DNA from 3 places in the Clostridium sp. 'deep sea' genome. Region 2 is predicted to be linked to each of the others. Evidence: riboswitches for the same ligand, from Rfam matches in the RefSeq annotation. Region 2 holds a riboswitch; each other region holds the start of a gene.
The links. A riboswitch is a leader RNA that binds a small molecule or an ion and turns the genes downstream of it on or off. The one in region 2 is predicted to bind cobalamin.

Region 1: another riboswitch for cobalamin. It lies ahead of IMX26_RS14865 (ECF transporter S component); the one in region 2 lies ahead of IMX26_RS08005 (sirohydrochlorin cobaltochelatase).
Region 3: another riboswitch for cobalamin. It lies ahead of IMX26_RS06410 (ABC transporter substrate-binding protein); the one in region 2 lies ahead of IMX26_RS08005 (sirohydrochlorin cobaltochelatase).

Annotation. Positions count from the first base shown of each region.
Region 1 is NZ_CP063353.1:3,189,711-3,191,985, reverse strand. It holds gene IMX26_RS14870 (AIR synthase related protein) at 1-354, opposite strand, end outside; gene IMX26_RS14865 (ECF transporter S component) at 357-836, opposite strand; cobalamin riboswitch at 938-1,070, opposite strand; gene IMX26_RS14860 (methyltransferase domain-containing protein) at 1,115-1,726, opposite strand; gene IMX26_RS14855 (sugar phosphate isomerase/epimerase) at 1,974-2,275, opposite strand, start outside.
Region 2 is NZ_CP063353.1:1,703,456-1,705,730, reverse strand. It holds gene IMX26_RS08010 (HD domain-containing phosphohydrolase) at 1-675, shown strand, start outside; cobalamin riboswitch at 718-907, shown strand; gene IMX26_RS08005 (sirohydrochlorin cobaltochelatase) at 1,002-1,778, shown strand; cobalamin riboswitch at 1,989-2,180, shown strand.
Region 3 is NZ_CP063353.1:1,367,254-1,369,528, forward strand. It holds gene IMX26_RS06410 (ABC transporter substrate-binding protein) at 77-1,168, opposite strand; cobalamin riboswitch at 1,282-1,460, opposite strand; gene IMX26_RS06415 (hypothetical protein) at 1,626-2,275, opposite strand, start outside.

The DNA.
Region 1 (2,275 bases), 1.5 Mb from region 2:
GCTAATTACAGTGATACCAATTGCTGTTACAGTTGCAGGAAAATTGCTTTCACAGCTTCCTGTAAGCTGTTGTTCTGTTAAGCTATAGTTTAACATTTCGCTCTTAATACCAGTCATTATATTTTGCGCATCTGCACTATCAAAAGGAAAAGATAAAGTACAGGATACAGCTATTGGCTGAGCATTTAAACATACCGCCTCTAGTAAAGCAACTCTAGCTGTTAAGGCACCCACTAATTTGGGGTCAACTTTAATATAGTCATGTTCTTTGTTACCAATAGATACACTATTATCGGCAGTTATTATTAAAGTTTTACTACTTGATTCTGTAACTAATGCGTCTCGATACTTCACAGTTATATCTTCTTTATTTTTTTAGGCATTGCTAGGGTTAAACCAGCTGCAGCCACTATATTTGCCACTGATGCAAATACTAATACAGGAACCATAGCCCACAATACTTTAAGGCTTAAATGGGGAAAAACTACCAAGCTTAAAGGCGAGGCTACGCCATTTAGTAAAGAAGCAAGAATAATAGCTGCAATTTTAGATTTTCTCCAAATAAACCCAAACACATAACATATTAAACCCATTTCAACAGCTAACACTAAGTGAACTGGTATAGTTAAATAAAAGCCTTGTAACATTGCCGTAAATAGATGTCCTATTGCACCCACAATACAGCCATCAAGGGGTGAAATCCAGGCAGCAGCAAAAAATCCAGGCATTGAGTCAAAAGCTGCAGTAGCAACTAGTCCAGAAAAGGGTTTGATATACGCCCCGATATAAGACATAGCAATTAACAGTGCCATTCTTACTAATCTCTTTGTTTTCATTTCTTTATCTCCTCTCCTAATTCAAACACAAAAAAACCCCTGAATTATCAGAGGAAATAAAATACATACTTTATCAATGCATCACCTCATTCCCCGAAGGTAACTAGCAACTATGGATAGGCAGGTCTCCTGACTTACAGCTTATGCTGCTTACAGTGGCGGGTCCGCTCAGGTTTTGCACCTGATTCCCTATTCTCCTTAAAATACTAAGGCACCTAAACATGCTAATATTCAATTTTCACCACTAATTATAGCTTAGTTTATAAAAAATTCAAGGCTTATTTTTTTATAGATAACCATAACCCATCATTCATAGGCAATAAGGCTGAGCTTAAGTTTTGTTGTTTAGTTAATAAGGTATTAAACTCACTCATATCATTAGCTAATTGTGGTGGAGCATTTAGTATTTCTACTAAAGCATCATGGGTTATTAAGGCTTTGCCTTTGTTTAAAATATTAATACAGTTACTAAGCATCTTGCTATACAGCTGTGGATAGGTATCTTGAAGTATTAAATCGAATTTTAGTTCACACGTTTGCACATATTGCTCTGCATTAGCTAAACATAAAGTAACGTTATCTTCACATTTTGCTTTACTAACATTTTTTTTAGCAACAGCCAGTACGTTTGAATTATTTTCAATAGAGATTATTTTACCACCATATGTTTTAGCTGCTAAGGCCATATAGATTGTGGCATAACCACAGCCTGTACCTAACTCTAAAATTTGTTTTGGTTTATGGGCTAAGATATAGCAGTATAAAAATCTACCTGCTTCTGCTCCTAAAGTTGGGTAAATTATCTTGCCTGTTACATTATTTTGCTCTATCTCAGCTAAAACACTGGGGCTTTTTCCATGCAAGCTATTAATATATTGGTTTATGTTCATGTTATTACCTCTCGCTAAATTATTAATAATAATTCGCTACGCTGGTTTTATTTAATAGAAGGTTTAAAAATCCTACATTACATTTAACCACTCTTTTATTATACAAGAACACAAAGGAAAATGAAGATGTTATTGCTTAATAAAAGTTCTTACGCCTCAGCACTATAATCTGGAGTCATTCCATGTTGTATTAATGATAATTTATTTTATAATGATAAGTAATTTAATTGTATTAGTAACACATGTTCTAGCTTAAAATACCCTCTATCCAGTCGTAACATTCTTGTAGTTGTTTGGCATTAACTGCATTTGACCAGTGCTCGTATAAAAGCTTAAAGCTATTATTGTGTTCTTTTATTTTATTTAAATAGGTCTCAACATCCGCCCAACCCTCTTTTGGGCTTAGGCTAGGTAAGGCTGGATAGTGGTTTAGTCCTTTTTCAATGCTAAGATTAGATAAATGAACTAAATAGGTATGTTTTGCGTACTGATTAATAAAGCTATCTACCTTAAAGTATTTATCTAGCTGTGTTTGTAAATGAAGCCTTG
Region 2 (2,275 bases):
TCATTTGCTATAATCATAGCCTATATGATCGACTTTAAAAGTCCAAATACCATAAATCATTCTTATGGGGTAGCAATAACCTCATATTATTTAGGTGTTTTATGTGGTTTACCCGATGAGGAATGTGATAAACTGAAAATAGCTGGTTATGTTCATGACATTGGCAAGCTAGGAGTGCCAGATGAAATACTTTACAAAGCCTCAAAGTTGAGTCAAGTTGAGTTTAGTTACATAAAAAAACACCCATATGATACATACAGAGTTTTAGAGAAAATTAAAGGATTAAAAGATGTGCGAGATTGGGCAGCTTACCACCATGAAAAGCCAGACGGTAAAGGTTATCCGTTTAATATTTATGCTCAATATTTACCAATACAGTGTAGAATCCTTACTATTGCAGATGTGTTTAGTGCATTAAGAGAAGATAGAATGTATCGAAAAAGGTTTCCAAAGGAGAAGGTAATCTTTGAACTAAAAAAAATGTTTTCAGAAAGCCAAAAAGACATTGAAATTGTCAATCTTTTAATAAAACATTATGAAAAAATAGAATTAGCCAGAATGGTAGCTGAAGTAGATTCTTATAATCAATATGTTGAGTTGATTGAGGCGGTAGGTGGCAAAGCAAATCATGATATTTGCTCAGTAGCTGATAAAAAAGCTAGCTATTTACCTTAATTGGCTTGACTAAATATAACACCGGTATTAAAATTAAAAACAACTTAATAAACAGTTTAAGGTTCTTTTATATTTTTTATATAAAAGCTAAGAGGGAAAACGGTAAAAGCCGTTGCAGCCCCCGCTACTGTAAACATGACGAAATCTTAAATAGCCACTATTTAAAAAATGGGAAGGCAAGAGAGTAGAGAGATTGTGAGCCAGGAGACCTGCCTTTTACCGTGACAAGCTACTTCGGAGGGAAGTTGGTGATATAGTTTTATTTTATTTAAAAATCACACCAATTTTTGGTGTTTTTTTTGTTTTAAAAAAATAGGAGGGTAACTATGGGTAAAAAAGCTTTATTGGTAATAAGTTTTGGCACAACATATCAAGAAACAAGAGAAAAAACTATTTTGGCAATAGAACAGAACTTTGCAAATAAATTTGAGGGATATGATGTATTTAGAGCATTTACATCACGAAAGGTAATAAAAAAACTTAAGGATAGAGATAACATAATTGTTAATACACCAACAGAAGCACTAGAAAAAATATTGCAAAAAAACTATGAAGAAGTAATGTGCCAAAGCACGCATGTAATAAATGGTTTTGAATATGATAAAACTTTAGCAGAAATAAAAGAATTTAGTAATAAATTTAGTATGTTTTCTTTTGGTAAACCTTTGTTGTCTTCTCATGAAGATTATATATCTTCCGCAAAAGCAGTTTTAAAATACATACCTCAACTTAAGGATAATGAGGCTTTATTTTTAATGGGACATGGTACAGAGCATGCTGCAAACGAATCCTATTTAAATTTAGAAGATGCCTTTAGAGAGTTGGCTCAAGAAAATATTTATGTTGGAACAGTAGAAGGGCACCCTGAAATAGAGGATTTAATGCTTACTATTAAATGTAAAGATATCTCTAAAATACATCTAATGCCTTTTATGATTGTAGCTGGTGATCATGCCCAAAATGATATGGCAAGTGAAGAGCCAGATTCATGGAAATCATTATTAGAGAGTCAAGGTTACTTAGTTGAAGTAAATTTAACTGGACTTGGAGAGATACCAGAGATTAGAGACATATTTGTGAAACATTTAAAACAGGGACAATAAAAAAGGAAATAACTTAGTTAATGCCTTTGTTCATTGAAAATATACTAACTATTCGTAGAAAATAACATTTTACAAGCTCTTCTTGACTAATAATAAGAAAGTCTATAGAATGAATTCAGAATTATATAAAAAAAGATTAATTTTATTTGTTTAATAACATAATTTTAATGAATATGATGTAATAAATTATTAATTAATTTTATAATTAAAAATTGAATAGCGATTTAAGGTTCCTTTGTTGGTAAAACAAAGGCTAAGAGGGAAAACGGTGAAAAACCGTTGCAGCCCCCGTTACTGTAAACATGACGAAATCTTAATTAAGCCACTATTTTAACTAAATGGGAAGGCAAGAGAGTAGAGTGATTGTGAGCCAGGAGACCTGCCTTATATCAAGTTAATCAACTACTTCGGTGGGAGGTAGGTGGCAGTAGTAATTAATAATACTTTTATTATTTATGCACACCTATTCCTAGGTGTGTTTTTTGCTTTAAAAATAG
Region 3 (2,275 bases), 340 kb from region 2:
GAAGCAGCAATACATTTACCTGCCTGTTTATATAGGTTTTTACATCTTACTATAGATATACTTTTAGTATTTATTGCTATTTTTGAGGATTAAGTATTGACTTCATCAACTCATCTGTTAAATCAATATTGTACTGCCTTTTATAATACTGTTTCATATAATTATTAAAAAACTCTTCTTCAATCAAATCAGGATAGTTCTTCATAGTCATCCATATTAAAGTGAGTGGTGAATCAACATTAGGAGATCCCCAATTAAACATTCCTTCTGGCATATGGTATATTTGCTTATTTTCATATGCTTTTACACTATCCCAATCTTGTCCTTTGATTTCGTTTGCTAAATACTTATCTGCATCAGCACCAAGAAAATCATAAACTACCTCTGGATTCCATTCATATAATTGCTCCATAGAAATTTGAGCACCATCTTCTTTTAAATCTTTGGCAGCGTTTATAAGACCTGTTTTTACTAGCCAATCGTCACCATAATAGTTTCCACCTCTTACAGTAAACATTTCTTCACTATTGCTTCGTACCATTATTGCTAATTTTTTATCTTCATCTTTGATATTTTTTAAGGCCTCATTAACTATTTCATTTGCCTTATCCCATTCTTTTTGTAATGTATTTTGCTCTGTAATTTCAAAAACTTCTCTCATTAGGCTATCTATTTGAACTGACCAATCCTCATTTTTGGGATTTTTTATAAAAAAGTCTACTATCGGAATATCAATATTTTCTAAGCCTTTTTTCTGAAAATCCCCATAAACAAGTATTACATCTGGAGCCATTTTTAATATCTCTTCTGCATTTGAAGTAAAGCCCTTTAAAAAACTTGTATTTATTGATTTATAATTAGGAACAACAAGTTTTAGCAGTTCTTGATTTGCATCGCTTATACAGCGGGGATGTACACCAACGAGTTTTTCGGTATCTTTAACAACATTTGCATACGTTGCTAACAATGGTGGAGCTATTATAATAACTTTATTAAGTTCACTGGCAGCAGGCAATACTACTTCTTGCCCTGATAAATCAGTGATTGTTCTAGTATTGTTGTGCTCTGGTACACTAGCTCCTTTTTCATGGGCTACTTTATTACAACCCGCCAATGCCATACAAGAAATAAGAGCAATAATCATTACTATTAAGAGTTTTCTTTTCATTTTTCTCTCCTTAAATTTGTTTTGAGGAAATAAAAAAACTCCTGCCCAAGAGGCAAGAGTAAAAACGTGTACATTTAATAACACCGTTAATAAATGAACCTCCCACCGAAGTTTTTATTGAAATAAGAAAAGGCAGGTTTCCTGACTTACAGCTTAATTTACTCTCTTTCCTTCCCAGATTACTCCAGTGGTTACAAGATTTCATTGCTGCTTACAGTAGCGGGGGCTGCAATAGATTTACACTATTTTCCCTATTACCTCAATTACGAGCACCTTTTCTATGCCAAAGTTAGTATATGGCAATTACTCTCAATATTCAAGTACTATCATGTACTTTTTTGGTAATTTTTAACTACAAATCATAATAATTTAACATATTCGATAATAGTATTATTACTTTTTACCCTATACGTAAATAAAAAAATAGTGCAGCATAAGCCACACTAATTTTAATTAACTAATTACTCTCATGGTATTTAAATAAATTACTCATGTTATCTTTAAAATAATTATAAATATTTTTTACTGTTTCATCAATCTCGTCGTTATAACTAGCTGTAGGTGTTGCTTGCACATATGACTCAATATACTCATCTAAGTCAGTGTAAATTAACGAACTTATGTCATAACAGATGGATAATTTGTCTTCATATACTTTTAAATCTTCAAGTTCATTAAATGTATATAGATTTCCATAGATAAATACATAGTCATCATTAGAAGAAATATCTTCTTTATCATATGTCATAATATATAACAAGGGTAAAGCACTATAGCTGCCTGGATATTTTTTTTGAGGAACCATCGCTGACACAACCAACGCAGATTCCTCCATTGTTGCTATCAATTTTCTACCTGCATCCCTACAGAAATAATTCATTCCAATAAGTTCTTTTTGTTCATCTTGTGAAAGATTTTTATCAAAAATAACATCATCCTCTTCTTGTAAATATAACTTACCACTTGAAGATGATACTATGGGCTTTTCAATGTTTTTAAAGATTTTTTCGTAAGTGTTTACATACTCTTTAGTTATCTCTAACTCAGGTGTTTCTACCTCATTACTCTCAAAATAATATTGCAGTTCTTTATTAATATTTTTTATTA